One region of the Trichococcus sp. ES5 genome, then DNA from elsewhere that is predicted to be linked to it. Evidence: riboswitches for the same ligand, from Rfam matches in the RefSeq annotation. Region 1 holds a riboswitch; the other holds the start of a gene.
The links. Region 1 has a riboswitch for cobalamin ahead of TES5_RS09590 (DUF4430 domain-containing protein). Riboswitches for the same ligand answer to the same signal wherever they lie in the genome.
Positions count from the first base shown of each region.

Region 1 (7,956 bases):
AAGTCACATGATTATTACAACAACCGCTCATATCGAGAGCAAAAAAATTACTGCCTATAAAGGCATCGTTTTCGGAGAAGTCATCACAGGCATCAACGTGTTCAAAGATTTCGGAGCCGGCATCCGCAACATCGTTGGCGGACGTTCAAAGAGTTACGAGGATGAATTGACTGTTGCACGCGAAAATGCCTTGGCAGAAATGGAAGATCGTGCAGTCGCAAAAGGCGCGAACGCCATCGTCGGCATGAAAATGGATTACGAAGTACTGGGAGCCGATAATGGCATGCTGATGGTCACCTGCAGTGGTACAGCTGTGAAATTGATGGATGAATCAGAATATTTAGGCTAAAAAAATCAGAAAAGGTATCCGGGAAGCAATTTTCCGGATACCTTTTTCTGTTCATTGTGTTTTTTTGCGTACCGGTTTTTTCTTACTCGGAGCGAACGGTTTGAAGGAAACGGCGTAATTGCCGGCTTCGTCTTTCCCCAAGAGCAATGCCGTCGAAAAACTCTTGCCGTCTTTTTTCTTGAAACCGGAAAGGCGCTTCGTTTCTTTTCGGGCCAAAAGCTCTTTGGCTTCCTCCGGGGACAGATAGCGGCGGGCGATATAGCGGGAAATCCGGAATGAACACGCCTCGCCGTAGTCCTGGCATTGTAGGTAACTGCCCTTGATGATCGCTTCTTTCCCGCAGACCGGACAAACGCCTACGACCGCACCGTCGCCTGCAGCATCGATGCGCTCCGCGATCCCTTCGGACTGCAGCATCTCGTTCTTCGTACCGAGGATTTCCATGACGAAGTGTTTGATGTTCTCCAGGAAATAAGCCTGGTCGCCCTCGCCTTTATGGATTTTTGCCAAATACTTTTCCCATTCTGCCGTGAAGGCGACATCGCTCATCTTGTTGCCGGCCACGGCCTCACAAAGCAGAGTCCCCTTTTCGGTGATTGCCAGCTGATTCTTCGAAGCCGTTATGTAGCCCCTGTCCTTCAAATTTTCGATGACCCCAGCGCGGGTAGCTTCGGTTCCGATACCGTGTGTTTCCTTCAGGATCGCCTTGTCTTCGGCATCATCCACTTCTTTGCCGGCGTTCTTCATGGCTGCGATCAGCGTGCCTTCTGTGTAAGGCTTAGGAGGGGTAGTCTTCTTCTCCTTCGTGGCCAAAATGGCTGTTCCGGTTTCCCCTACCGTAACCATCGGCAAGATTTTGTCCTCCGGTTCGCCTTTTTTCCTTGTGTTGCCTTCCAGCTTCTTCCATCCGAGATTCTTGATGATCTTACCGGATGCCACAAAGTCCAGTCCGCCGATATCCGTAATGATGGTCGGTTCATCGTAGATGAAATCCTCTTCGAACATCGCCAAGGTCCGGCGCAGGACGAGATCATAAATTTTCTGCTGGTTCACATTCAATTTCGCGATCCGGGCCTGATCCGGCACTTTTTTCGTCGGGATGATGGCATAATGTTCCTGTACTTTGGCATCATCGACGTATTTTTTGCGCGGAGTCAAGTTCGGCTTGTCGATGGTATGACCTAGGATGCCCAGATAGCCGGAGAGGTTATCCTTCAAATAGACAAACTCATTTTTGGTGATGACCGTCGCGTCCGTCCGCGGATAGGAAAGCAGTTTTGCTTCATACAAAGACTGCACGGTTGCCAATGTGTCTTTCGCACCCATCTTGAATTTGGCATTGGCTGCCCGCTGCAGATCGCTGAGCGAATACAGACGCGGTGCCAACTCGCGTTTGTTCTCGTTGGCTTCATAGCGTTTGATGACGGCTGGCATCTCAGCCGCCAAGCCGTGCGTCGCGATGAAGGTTTTCATTTCTTGTTTTGATTCAAATTCATGCTGATACTTCGCTTCGAATGTCCCGTTCGTGACCGTGATGCGGGCCAAACACTCATAATGCGTCTCTTCCTGGAAGGCAGCGATTTCCTTCATGCGCTTATAGATCATGAAGAGCGTCGGCGTCTGCACTCGGCCTACCGAAAAGGCCCCTTCTTTGATCCCGGCCTTCTGGAGCGCAATGGTATACAGCCGACTCAGGTTCATCCCCACCAGCCAATCGGCGATTTCCCGGCTTTGGGCCTCGATGTAGGACGGATAGGTATCTTTTCCGTCCAGCAATTCGCTGAACCCGCGACGGATTTCATTGGATTCCAGGCTGTTGATCCAGAGACGTTTCATTTCCTTCTTTTCGGCACCAGCATGGCGGATGATCGAGCGGGCGATATTTTCCCCTTCACGGTCCGAGTCGGTGGCGATGATGATGCGGTCGGCTTCCTTGAGCTGCTGTTTGATGTTCGCCATCTGCTTGCCTTTACCGTATTGGATCTTGTATTTGTAGTTTTCCGGGAAAATCGGCAAGTGGTCCAGGCTCCATTTTTTCCATTTCGGATCATATTCTTCCGGCTGCAGCAGCCCCAAAAGATGTCCCGAGGCATGCACGATGACCGTTTCGCCATCGAACAGACTGTCCTGGATGACGTAGTTCCCGGCAACCGTCGCCTTCTTTTGAAAAGAGCTCGCGTAGGCAGCCGCCTGCGATGATTTCTCGGCTAAAATGACTGTTTTCATTCTGAAATTCCCTCCCTGACAGGATTGCCGTCTGAGACTTTTAAGGCAATCGATACCTTACGATTATAACATACGCACATTCCCGAAATCCGATCGAAAAAGGACTGCAACAGGCACAAAAAGCGCCGTTGCAGTCCTTATCGACCTAATTATGCTTATTCGCCCAAATTGAGTTTCTTAAGCGCCTCGAACAGGGCATTATTTACTGGCTCTTCAACTTGATTTTGTTTCTTCAGATATTTTTGGACGTCTTGCTTCGCGGCTTTTCCGCCGGTGCCTTTTTTGCGTCGCTCGTTGAAGGCCGATAGCTTTTCACGGTAGCCGCACTTGCAGGTAAAAATTTGGCCGTCACCTTCGCCGTGCAGTTCCATTTTCTTCATGCACTGCGGACAACGGGCATTGGTGACCCGCGCCACATTCTTGCGGTATCCACATTCGCGGTCTTGGCACACAAGCATCTTGCCTTTTTTGCCGTTCACTTCCAGCATCGGTTTGCCGCATTCCGGGCAGGTCTTGGCGGAGATGTTCTCGTGCTTGAACTTGCCTTCGCTCATCTTGATTTCCGAAACGATCTCTTTCGTGTAGGCCTTCATTTCGTTGATGAATACGTCCTTCTTCAGCTTGCCGGCAGCGATCTGCTCGAGCTTTCGCTCCCACTCGCCAGTCAGAGCCGGAGATTTCAGTTCTTCCGGAACCAACTCCAGCAGTTGCTTGCCTTTGGAAGTGATATGGATTTCCTGTCCGCGTCTTTCGATAAGGAAGGCATTGAACAACTTCTCGATGATGTCGGCGCGCGTAGCCACGGTTCCCAATCCGCCCGTTTCCTTCAGCGTCTGAGCCAAAGCTTTGTCAGTCGTTTCCATATATTTCGCCGGATTTTCCATCGCCGTCAACAGCGTCGCTTCATTGAAGTAGGCAGGCGGTTTCGTCTGTCCGGATGTCTCGCTTACGTAACGGACAACCAGCACATCACCTGCCTCGATTTTCGGCAACAGTTGCTCCTGGAGACCGTCTTCCGACTCCTCATCCTCCGTGCGATTGCTGTAGACTTCTTTCCAACCGGCAGCGATGACCGTTTTGCCACGGGCCACGAAGCGCTCGCCGCCGATATCCGCGCGCAGAGTCAGCTGCTCATATTCGTAAGCCGGGAAAAGCACAGCCAAGAAGCGTTTCACAACCAGGTCATAGATTTTGAGTTCCTGAGCCGAGAGCTTCCCGATTTGCACGACCTGCTCCGTCGGAATGATGGCATGGTGATCGGAAACTTTGCTGTCATCGACGAACGATTTGTTTGCCTTGATCGGTTTCGCCAATACCTTGTTCACGAGCAGACGGTATTCCTTGATGGCGCATGCCTTTAGTCTGTCCGGCAGCGTGGCTACGATGTCGTTCGACAGGTAGCGGGAATCCGTACGCGGATAAGTCAACAATTTATGCTGCTCATAGAGTTTCTGCATGATATTCAGCGTCTCTTTGGCTGAATAACCGAAAAGCTTGTTGGCGTCGCGTTGCAGTTCAGTCAGGTCGTACAAGCCTGGTGCATAGGCTTTTTTCGGTTTGCGGTCGACCGCCACAACCGTAGCCTGTTGCTTATCCAACTTTTTGACGATGGCTGTAACTTTATCGCGATCGAAACTCTTCGTGTCGTTCGTTTTTTCGTCCTGCCAGATCAGCTTCAGCTTCGTATCGGTCTGAGCCTCGATGCCGTAGTAGGTCTTTGGCTGGAATTTTTTGATTTCCTCTTCGCGTCTGGCGATGATGGCGACGACAGGTGTCTGGACGCGGCCGCAGTTCAACTGGGCGTTGAATTTCGTCGTCAGCGCGCGGGTCGCATTCAAGCCGATGTACCAATCCGCTTCCGAACGGGCCACAGCCGACTGGTACAGGTTTTCATAGTCCTTGCCCGGCTTCAGGTTCTGGAAGCCGTCTTTGATGGCCTTGTCCGTCACGGACGAGATCCACAGGCGTTTGACGGGTTTATTGACTTTCGCTTTTTCGATGATCCAACGGGCTACCAGTTCGCCCTCGCGGCCGGCATCCGTCGCGATGATGATGTCGGAAACGTCATTCCGCACCAGCTGGGCCTTGACGGCATTGAACTGCTTGCCGGACTGCTTGATGACAGTCAGCTTCAGATCCTGCGGAAGCATCGGCAGATCAGCCAGATTCCAATTTTTGTATTTCACATCATAGGCTTCCGGATCGGCCAGCGTCACAAGATGCCCCAAGGCCCAAGTGACGATATAGTCTTTCCCTTCCAGGTACCCTTGACCCTGTTTCTCGCACTGCAGCACGCGGGCGATATCGCGCGCCACCGATGGTTTTTCAGCTAATACTAGACTCTTTCCCATAGTTTATATTTGCTCCCTTATCTCTCGATTATCGTGTCCTACTATATCACAAATGGCGCCAAAACAGAAAAAACTATAGCGGATACCCATGCTGGGAGTCCATTACAGTCTTCTTAATTTCTATGTTTTTTTCTTTTGCGCCAGCAGTAAGGGCGCCAAAATCGGCTCCAGTATCAGATAGAAACTGGCATTCCCCAGGCCGTGCATGAGATCGAAAGGAATCCCGGCGATGTAATAAGCCCAAAAACTGTTGATACCCATCAACTTCACCGAAATGACGGAGATGACGAATCCGTAAAGCAGTCCCCCGAAAAAGGCGAACAGCGCAAAAACAATTCTGAGGCCCCTCTTTTGGCTCGTGCTGTAGAACGGCTTCATGACCAATCCAGTTACCACGATCAGAACGCCGAAACTGGCGATCTGCGCAATCGTCCACGGCCCCATCCCCAGCAGAAAGTTGGTCAAAACAATCGACAGGATGGCCACAATGAAGCCGTCCGTCATGCCCAGCGTCAGCGTCAGGATGATCAGCACAGACGTCACCGGTTGGACATTCGGGATGAACTGGAACATCATCCTCCCAACATAGCACAAAGCCGTCAAAATCGACAGCAACGCCAGTCGTCTCACACCGAAGTTCACAGTCTTCTTTACATTTCTGTCAGGTTCCACACGATTACGTCTCCTTCTTGGAGCGCCACATCAGCTGCTCCGACCATCGAAGGCTCACCGTTCACATCAAACAACCAATATTTCGCTTTCGTATCGGCAGTCTGTTCGACTTGTGTTTGTCCATCGATGGCTGTGATGAATCCGTCCGCTTCTTCGATTGTGTAGTTTTCTTTCATGACAGCCAACAAATTGGCGCCTGCTTCAACCTCAATCGTTTTTTCAGAACCCGCGATGACAGTACCGCCATCCGTCAAAGAAATCGATACGCTGACTGTTTCTGCAACTTCGGAGCTGATTGCAACCGATGAAGATTCCGCGACTGAAGCCGAATCTACCGTGTCCGCAGGAGCGCACCCGAATAATACCAAACTCAATGATAAGGCCAACAATAATTTTTTCATTTTCCCACTCCTAATCTGTATTCGACAGGGGTTGCATCGCCAACGGCCGGAATCATGCAAAAAAATCCTATACGCCATCGCATAGACTAGTAACGGGACCGTTTTACCTCGAAACGGTTCGCTTGCAAAAAATAGCAGCTTGGAATGAAGACCTGACTTAGACGTTCCGGGACGTCATCACAGTGGCGGGACCGCGTTGGATTTTCACCAAACTTCCAAATTCCAAGTGTCTTTGAATGGTTTTCCTATCCCTTTCATTTTACCCAAAGCAGAAAAAAATACAAGACCAGTTGCGCTTTTCGGTGCGCCCTGGTCCTGCAATTGATAAGAAGTCTGTCAAGTCAATCTTTGGTTCCCGGTTACGCCTGCAAGCTTCCGCCGTTGGTTGCGATGACTAAATCGGTGCAGACCCAAGCGGGGAGGCGAAACCGTTACCACTACAGCGCTGAATTCTGCTATGATAAGCATGAGAAGCTGCAGTCATTTTTATAAACCTTATTGTTTGGACGTTTTGAAGCAAGGAGGAATACTCAGATGGATGAACACAAACATACGCAGCACGCGCACACAGACCACACTCTGGAAGCCCCAAAGACCAGCGATCCGCACGCCGGGCACGACCATTCCGGTCATCATATGCCCCCACCCGAACCGAAACAGACTGCTTCCAATGGTCACGAACAACATGAAAAGCACATGGCACACGGTTCGACTGGGCATGCCGACCACCACGAGCAGATGGTGGCCGATTACCGGAAACGTTTTTGGATCGTCTTGCTGCTGACCATTCCCGTCACCGTGCTATCCCCCATGATCATGATGCTCTTCGGTTACCATTTCGAATTTCCGGGAGCAAATTTTGTCGTCTTTGGGTTATCCACCGTCATTTTCTTCTACGGCGGCAAACCGTTTCTGGAGGGCGCTTGGGAGGAATGGAAGAACCGGTCGCTCGGTATGATGATGCTGATTTCCTTGGCGATCGTTTCGGCCTATATCTACAGCAGCTTCACGGCCTTCTTCATAGAAGGATCGGACTTTTATTTCGAACTGGCAACCTTGATCCTGATTATGTTGCTGGGTCACTGGATCGAGATGAAATCCCAGATGGGGGCATCCAAAGCGCTGGAAGAACTCATCAAACTGATGCCTAAAGTTGCCCATCGTTTGGATGCGGCCGGCAATATTGAAGAAGTGTCGATCGAAGCCCTTGTTCCGGGTGAGCGCATTCTCGTCAAGCCCGGTGAAAAGATCCCTTTGGACGGAAAAATCTACTAAGGCCTCTCAACGGTTGATGAATCGATGCTGACGGGCGAATCTGTGCCTGTCGAAAAAAATCCGGGCATGCAGGCCATCGGCGGCTCCATCAACGGGTCAGGCGTCCTCAAACTGACCGTGGAAAAAGTCGGGAATGAAACCTACTTGGCCCAAGTGATCAATATGGTCCAGGCGGCCCAGCAACAAAAATCCAAGTCGCAGGGATTGGCCGACAAAGCGGCCGGTTGGCTGTTCTATATCGCCGTCACAGCCGGACTCCTGACTTTCCTTTATTGGATTTTTGCAGTGAACTTGGCCTTCGCTTTGGAGCGGATGGTGACGGTACTCGTCATCGCTTGTCCCCATGCACTCGGACTGGCTGTCCCTTTGGTGAATGCGGTGTCCACTTCAATCGCAGCTCGAAATGGCTTGCTGATCCGCAACCGGACGCAATTCGAAGAGGCGCGCAAAGTGGATCGGATCGTCTTCGACAAGACCGGGACCCTGACGGAAGGCAACTTCGGCGTAACCGACATCCTTCCCGCTGCCGGGGTCTCCGAGAAGGAATTACTGACGCTGGCCTATTCTGCCGAAAGCCAATCTGAACACCCGATCGCAAAAGGAATCGTCCGCAAAGGAGAAGCAGAAGGCGTCACCCTTTTGCCGGCAACCGATTATCAAAACCTTACCGGCCAAGGTCTGC
Region 1 is NZ_FJND01000011.1:69,050-77,005, forward strand. Features, by position in the region: gene TES5_RS09570 (heavy metal-binding domain-containing protein) at 8-349, shown strand; gene topB (type IA DNA topoisomerase) at 401-2,575, opposite strand; gene TES5_RS09580 (DNA topoisomerase III) at 2,731-4,926, opposite strand; gene TES5_RS09585 (ECF transporter S component) at 5,047-5,598, opposite strand; gene TES5_RS09590 (DUF4430 domain-containing protein) at 5,577-5,999, opposite strand; adenosylcobalamin (AdoCbl) riboswitch at 6,087-6,243, opposite strand; partial or broken gene TES5_RS09595 (heavy metal translocating P-type ATPase) at 7,143-7,956, shown strand, end outside.

Region 2 (7,956 bases), on a different contig from region 1:
GAATTATTCATACTCCTGAAATCTTCTTGAAAAATGTCTTTTTTAACGTTTAAGCATTCCGATTTTTTTGTATCACATTGATTTTACTAAATCGACCAGATATTTTGGGTTCACATCAGGCAACTTCGGGTTTGAGCCCTATTTTTGGGCGCAGGAACCCCTTGGGTTCCATCTGATTTTTTAAAAATAGCCATTCGCATGACTTACCAAGCCAACTGTTGGATTTTTTGTAACAAATGGTAGAACGACTGTTGGTAAACGTGGGAGGAACTCAATTTGAGAAATAGCCGACGGCCGCTCTTTATAAGTTTTCCAGCCACTTTGAACAGGCGTAGACGAAGCGTATCGACTTGGAAGGCGGCTTCATTCGCTGGCAAGCAGATTGATTTCATGAAATTAGTCAGGTTGTAAGCCAACAGGCTAACCATCATGCGGGCATGGTTCTCCAAAAAGGAGGAACTGTCGGTCTTGTCAAAATAGAAGCCATTCTTTGCTTCCTTGATGAAATTTTCCATGGTTCCCCGGTTGTGATAAAGCCGGAACATGGTCTGAGCGGACAGGTCCTCCGAGCAATTCGTGATCAAATACTCGTGCCTGAACAGCAGCTCGTTCGCTTCCCGGGTGGATTTGATGCAAATCCGGCGCGCCTTCTTCCAACTTTTTGCTTGGTAGGTGGTGGAATAGTAGTGGACCTCTCTTTCCTCCCAAGGATGATCATTTCCGATGAGGATGAAAGACTCCGCTATCTCAGCCAACTTCGTATTATTCTTCAGGCGAACAACATAATAGCTTTGATGGGCTTCACAAGTATCATACACCTCAGGGGTTGCAAAACCACTGTCCCCTCTGACCAGTATATCTGTGCAGGGAAGTGTCTGGCTATAATGTGCCAGCATCGGTTCCAGGAAATCCTTTATTCCTTTTGAGGTATACACATTGCCAGAACGAAGTTCTGCTTTCAAGAAATCACCAGTCAGGCCATCAAAAGCCACCAAGGGGTGATAACCGTTTGTCCTGTAGTGGGCATTAAAATTGGTGGCTTCCTGGTTGCCAAACGTATCGGAATGGGTGGAGTCCAGGTCGATAATGAGCTCCGTCGCGTTCCGTTCCAAGCGCACTTTATCGATCATTGCTTGGTTCAAAGTTTGGAACTGGGAAATCGTTGTCTCACTCATTCGGTCCCAGAACCGGGAAAGGGAAGCTTGTGAGGCAATGGCTTCCTTCTCAAGCACCAGTTGGAAAACTGGGTCTTCCTTCAGTGAGTTGGCGGATGAATCCGCAGGATAGCCGCCAATCAATTGGAACAAGAGTTGTTCCAGCAAGGAAATGTTGTCATGAATCCAGTAGCTTCGGTTGTCTTGGAACGTGAGAAAATGGGCGGCTAATTTTGAGAAGCCAATCGAATCCATGAATTCTTTCACCAAAATCAAGCCAGAATCCGTGGAAAGATTCCCGCCCGTATGATTCACTACCAATTTCGAGTTGAAATTTACGCGTTTTTCCTGTAATGTAGCCATTGAGAGAACCCCTTTCTTTGGTTAGGTTTAGACGCTTTAACCATAGCAGATTGGGGTTCTTTTTGTACACCCAAAGGGTGCAGGGATACAGATAGAATAATAGCGCCACAATACGCTTTTAGTGAATATTTAGGAAAACTATGAATTATTCAGGATCAAGCATGTTTGGGGTCATGAAGGCACAAGGAATTTCTACCTTCTATATTGCGAAATCTGTTGTCGCGCAGACATTTCTGCTTGCAGCAATTGGAGTTGGAATTGGATTGTTGTTGACAGTAGGAACATCGCTTGTTCTTCCAGCTTCTGTACCATACCGCACGAATCCACTGTTCCTGGGTGGAATTACTGGCTTGCTGATTCTTTTCGCTGTACTGGGAGCATTCTTCTCCGTTCGTACCGTTGCGAAAATTGATCCGCTAGAAGCAATTGGATAGGAGGACAAGAAGATGAAACTAATTGAATTGCAAGGTGTTACGAAATCATTTAATGATGGAAATAAAGAAGTAGAAGCTTTGAAAAAGACCGACTTCTCAGTAGAGAGCGGCGAATTCGTGGCGATTATTGGTCCAAGTGGTTCCGGTAAGAGTACCTTCCTAACCATTATCGGAGGGTTGCAAACCCCGACAGAAGGGCGTGTCTTGATTCGTGAGCAGAAGTTCAGTGAAGTAGATCAAAAAGAACGCAATAAAATGCGTTTTGAAGAAATCGGCTTTATTCTTCAAGCATCAAACTTGGTTCCTTTTCTGAAAGTAGAAGACCAAATGCGTTTGGTTAATAAAGTAGAACGCTCGAAGTTTGATAAAGAGAAGGCAGAAGACTTATTCGAAGGGCTAGGCATTACGAAGCTGCGCAACAAATATCCAAGTGATTTGTCCGGTGGTGAACGCCAACGGGTTGCGATTGCTCGTGCCCTTTATCATGATCCATCCGTTATTTTAGCGGATGAGCCGACCGCAAGTTTGGATACAACGAAAGCATTTGAAGTAGTCGAAATTCTTGCCCGCGAAACAAAGGAAAAAAATAAAGCGACGATTATGGTAACCCATGACGAGCGCTTGATTGATTACTGCGATAAAGTCTACGTCATGAAAGATGGCGTCTTGTCTCTAAAAGAAGATTAGTACAACTTTCCCCCTTGCCAATTCCATTTTGATGGACTACAATGAAGGGGATAGAAGTACCATTCAAAGACAACGAGAATATGGAAGTTTGGTTCAATCCCAACACGGTCCCGCCACTGTAATCATATGGAAACATATGGAGTCAGATCTTTATTTTCGTTTGCTAATATGCATGCGTTGCTGTTTCGAGGTAAAACAGTGTCGTTTGAAGTCTATGTAATGGTGCATAGGCTTTTTTTGTACTCAAAAAACAGCTTCCATATTCATTTTAGCAAAAATGAGTAGGGGTTCTATCCGTCACAGCTAAGGGCAAGGACTGATCTTCAAGGTGGAAGGAAGGACCAGCGTCGGTCAACCAGTCCTCGTTTTTAGCCAATAAAAATTAGGAGTGGTATTTATGAAAAAGTATTTGGCATTATTGGCAGCAGGGTTTATTTTAACAGGTTGTGGCGTTTCAGACAGTGATACACAAGTAACGGAAACGAGCAGCGCGGTATCCTCCAGCGTGGCTGAAGAAACCGTAGCGGTAACGATTCATGTGAGTGTAGACGGCGAAGAAATAGAAGGCGGCACCAAAGAAGTGGAAGTAGAACCAGGAGCAATCTTATTAGATGTAATGAAAGAAAATTATGAAATTGTAGAGAAAGATACGTTTATTGAATCCATCAACGGTCATGAACAAGATGTAGAAGCAAGTAAGTACTGGCTATTTGACTTAAACGGCGAAATGGCTCCGGCAGGTGCAAATGACACTGAACTCCAAGAGGGAGATGTTGTGGAATGGAAACTCGAACCACTATCCTAAAAAAACAGTCGAATTTTTCAGTGAAACGAATTGCGGTGCTCTCGATTTTAGTAGCTCTGTGCTATGTAGGTCGAATTGTTTTCCAGTTCTTGCCGAATGTACAGCCCATGACGGCCGTATTGCTAATCATTACGCTGACGTTTGGCACGAGGGACGGGCTGATTGTGACAGCACTCTCACTCATCTTGTCGAATTTGGTGCTTGGAATGGGACCGTGGATTTTTTATCAAATGATTAGCTACATGGTAATAATCGGGTTCACCGGGGTGTTTCTTAGACCTTTATATAGAAAAATGGAGACAAAATGGCTCATGGTTATTTTTGCCTTTTTGGCAGGTCTTCTATATGGATTTGTTATTTCCATCTTCTCTTCCAAAATGTTTGGCATGACCAATTTTTGGTCCTACTACTTGATGGGCGTACCTTTTGACTTGATGCATGCGTTTGGAAATGCAGTCTTTTACCTTATTTTGGAACCTATTTTACGACCTTTGATCCTTTCTTCGATGAAGAAATAAAGTTCCGTCTCTTGACAGAAATTTCATTCCCAATTACTATGAACGTGTGTGTTGCGCTTTCATTCAAAGAAATGAGGGGCGAAGAAATGATACAAAAGGATCGTAAAATATTTGAGTCCGTACCAGGGAAGCAAGTTACTTTGGCGCATATCATTGCGCATCCGGATCGACGGATTTTTGAAAAGTTAGGGTTGCACGATGAGCATTATCAAGCCGTTGGCATCATGACCATTACCCCAAGTGAAGTGGCGATTATTGCAGTCGATCATGCCAAGAAAGCAGCGCCGGTGACCATCGGCTTTGTTGATCGTTTCAGTGGTTCAGTCTTTATCTTGGGTGACGTGGCTGCGGTGGAAATGGCAATGAACGCTTCAACTACGGCACTGAAAACACAGATGAGCTTCAGTGTTCCTGCGATTACACGGACCTAGAAGGATGAGGAATCAAATGAAGAAAATCATGTTGATTGGGTCCATCGGCAGTGGGAAGACAACACTCTGCCAACGCATCGTTGGAGAAGAATTGCGCTACCAAAAAACGCAAGCCGTTGAGTACTATCCCCAGATTATTGATACACCGGGTGAGTTTGTGCAGCATCGGCGCTACTACAATGCGTTGCAAATGATGGCTGCGGAAGCAGAAGTAATTGGGTTGGTTGCGAATGTGATGGAAAAAGAACAAATCTATTCACCCAATTTTGCTCAAAACTTAATGAAGCCATGTATTGGCATCATTACAAAAACGGATTTATGTGAGGATGAAACGATCCTCCAGGGAGCCGAAGAGCGTCTCCGATTAGCCGGTGTGGAAAGAATTTTTCAAGTGTCGGCTGTATCGGATACGGGAATCACGGCATTAATTGAATATCTGGAAGGATGAAGAATACATGCAAATTTATACTAGAACAGGCGATAAAGGGTATACAAGAATTATTGGCGGTATGCAAGTTGCCAAAGATTCAGAGCGGGTAACCGCATATGGAACAGTGGATGAACTAAATAGTATCGTCGGTATGGCTGCAAGTTCTGATGAAGCTACACCAGCGTTACGTGAAGAACTAATGACCATTCAACAATATTTGTTCGACTGTGGGAATGACTTAGCGACACCACATGGGAAGAATCCATACCGCGTTCATAAAGAACTGACACTCTGGTTAGAAAGTCGCATCGATGAGTATGCCGATGTTCCGCCAGTCGTTGAATCTTTCATTTTGCCAGGCGGCACGAAGCTTGCGAGCCAACTTCACTTCGCCCGCACGGTAGCGAGAAGAGCAGAGCGAGAAATCGTTACGTTCATGTGGACGAATGATATGAACGAAGAAGTGGTTCGTTTTGTGAACCGATTATCTGATTACTTCTTTGCCGTTGCTCGAGTAGTAAATGCAGAAGCAAACGTACAAGACGTGCTCTATGAGCGCAGTGGACGTGTCTTCCATACAGAAATTACGAAGGCAGATTTAAAAGATTAACGTTTTTGGAACCGTTTTTCAAAATTTTGTTGACAACCTGAAAAAACAATAGTACGCTTATAGCAGTTAGAGCACAAGGGCGTGCCATCAAATACGAGCGACGAAGCCGTAAGAAACAAAGTATCGAATGAGATACTTGTTTGCTTACGGCTTTTTTTGTAGGAAGGAGGTTCAGAATGGAAAAAATCAGATTTGGAACGACTTTATATCTCGGTGAGAATAGCTTGTCCCGTTTGAGTGAATTTAGAGACGAAAAGATTTTAATCATTACGGATTCATTCATCGCTCATTCAGCAATTTATCAAACGGTAACCAGCCACTTTTCAGCGAGTGTGGAAACAATGGTGTTTTCTGAAGTTGTTCCTGATCCACCTATTGATACGATTGTTCAAGGAATTGAGCAAGCAAAAGACTTTCATCCCACCATGCTCCTCGCATTGGGAGGTGGTTCTGCGATTGATGCAGCAAAAGCAATGCTATACTTTGGCAGACAAAGCGGTACTTTCGGTAATATTCCTTTTCTCGTGATCCCGACGACCAGCGGAACAGGTTCAGAAGTAACCAACTTCGCAATCATTACGGACGCTGAGAAAGAAGTGAAGTACCCGTTAGTTACGGACGAAATTTTACCAGATGAAGCAATCCTAGATGCGTCATTGGTACGGGATTTGCCACCGATTCCGACGGCCGATACCGGTATCGATGTATTGACCCATGCTCTAGAGGCGTATGTCTCAACGAAGGCGAATGAAATATCCGATGCTCTTGCTGAAAAAGCGATTGTCTATGTGTTTGAGTATTTAGAACGAGCATATCGCGACGGGCAGGACATGGAGGCACGCGAGAAAATGCATGTGGCTTCATGTTTGGCAGGTCTGGCATTCAACCAAGCGTCTCTCGGAATCAACCACGGCATCGCTCATGCAGCCGGAGCACGATTCCATATCGCACATGGACGCTTGAATGGCATATTATTACCGCACGTTATCCGTTATAATAGTGGAGTGACGAGCAATGGGGCAATGAATCATTTGGAGATAGCAAAACGATACACGAAAATAGCGAAACAGCTGGGGTTAAGTGCAGGAAGTCCAAAGATGGGCGTTCGAAGCTTGACGAATGCAATCGTTTCGCTAGAAAAGCGTTTAAATATGCCGACCACTTTTTCGAAGTGGGGTGTTGAACGCAGTATTTTCGAAGAACACAAACACCAAATCGCAATAGATGCGCTGAAGGATCGCTGCTCTGACACAAACCCTGTCATAGCGACGCCAGCGGATATCGTGCAAATCTTAGAACAGGCATATGCATAGTTAGGACAAGGAGGCGTACTCATTGGAAAAGGAAAGAATCATACAGGAGTATGTTCCCGGGAAACAAATTACGGTTGCCCATGCGATTGCAAAACCTGACCCTGAGATTTATGGGAAGCTTGGTGTGTTAAACACCCAGGCGGATGCGATTGGAATCATGACCATCACCCCAAGCGAAGCAGCGATTATTGCTGTTGATATTGCGACTAAAGCAGCGGATATTGAAATCGGGTTTGTTGATCGTTTTTCAGGTTCTGTTGTGATTACCGGAGATGTTTCATCTGTCATTGTCGCATTAGAAGAAGTGCTCGACACAATGGAAAAAGTACTAGGTTTTAACCGTGTCGCACTAACGGTTAGTTAAAACAATGAGGTGAAATAATGAGTGGAAGAATCGTAGTTGTTGATGATGAACCAATCACAAGGCTGGATATCCGAGACATTTTAGAAGGCGCGGGGCACCAAGTGGTAGGGGAAGCATCAGATGGTTTTGAAGCAATCCGGGTCTGTCAAGAAACGAAACCCGATTTAGTGATCATGGATATTAAAATGCCGATTTTAGATGGTCTGACTGCTTCAAAGAAAATCGTAGCAGAAGGAACAACGTCAGGGATTATCTTGTTAACTGCCTATAGCGATCAGCAATACATCCAAAAGGCGACTAGTTTTGGTGCGCTTGGATATTTGGTAAAGCCTCTTCATGAACAATCTTTGTTGCCGATGGTAGAACTAGCCTTAGCAAAGGGGAAAGAACATGAAAAGATGGCCAAAGAGCTGGAAACACTTACCCGCAAGTTAGAAGAGCGGAAAGTGATTGAGAAGGCCAAAGGGAAATTGATGGCAACTGAACAAATTAATGAAGATGCTGCCTACAAAAAAATGCGCTCGATCAGTATGCAGAAGCGTATTCCGATGATTAAAGTAGCAGAATTATTGGTGATGCTTGATGAATAAGCCACATGTAGTGGATGAAGATATCCAAAATATTTGCGAACGCTACACCAAGCTGAATGATCAAGAAATTGCTTTCTTAAAAGAACAAGTAGCAGATGCTCTATCGGATAAGCGCTATGAAGATTATGATGTTTTCGTAGATGTGCGGGATGCCTTTACCGGGGAAGCGATTGTGGTTTGTCATCGTCGTCCCTTATACTCCCCTTCTTTGTATAAGGAGCGTGTGGTTGGCAAGATTGCTTACCGGAAAGACGAAC
Region 2 is NZ_FJND01000023.1:1,651-9,606, forward strand. Features, by position in the region: gene TES5_RS12965 (ABC transporter permease family protein) at 1-2, shown strand, start outside; gene TES5_RS12970 (IS1380 family transposase) at 204-1,517, opposite strand; partial or broken gene TES5_RS12975 (FtsX-like permease family protein) at 1,673-1,951, shown strand; gene TES5_RS12980 (ABC transporter ATP-binding protein) at 1,964-2,638, shown strand; adenosylcobalamin (AdoCbl) riboswitch at 2,694-2,847, shown strand; gene TES5_RS12985 (DUF4430 domain-containing protein) at 3,036-3,443, shown strand; gene TES5_RS12990 (ECF transporter S component) at 3,419-3,961, shown strand; gene TES5_RS12995 (BMC domain-containing protein) at 4,048-4,392, shown strand; gene TES5_RS13000 (EutP/PduV family microcompartment system protein) at 4,409-4,840, shown strand; gene TES5_RS13005 (cob(I)yrinic acid a,c-diamide adenosyltransferase) at 4,848-5,432, shown strand; gene TES5_RS13010 (1-propanol dehydrogenase PduQ) at 5,609-6,745, shown strand; gene TES5_RS13015 (BMC domain-containing protein) at 6,783-7,109, shown strand; gene TES5_RS13020 (ANTAR domain-containing response regulator) at 7,127-7,699, shown strand; gene TES5_RS13025 (sensor histidine kinase) at 7,710-7,956, shown strand, end outside.
Region 2: another riboswitch for cobalamin. It lies ahead of TES5_RS12985 (DUF4430 domain-containing protein); the one in region 1 lies ahead of TES5_RS09590 (DUF4430 domain-containing protein).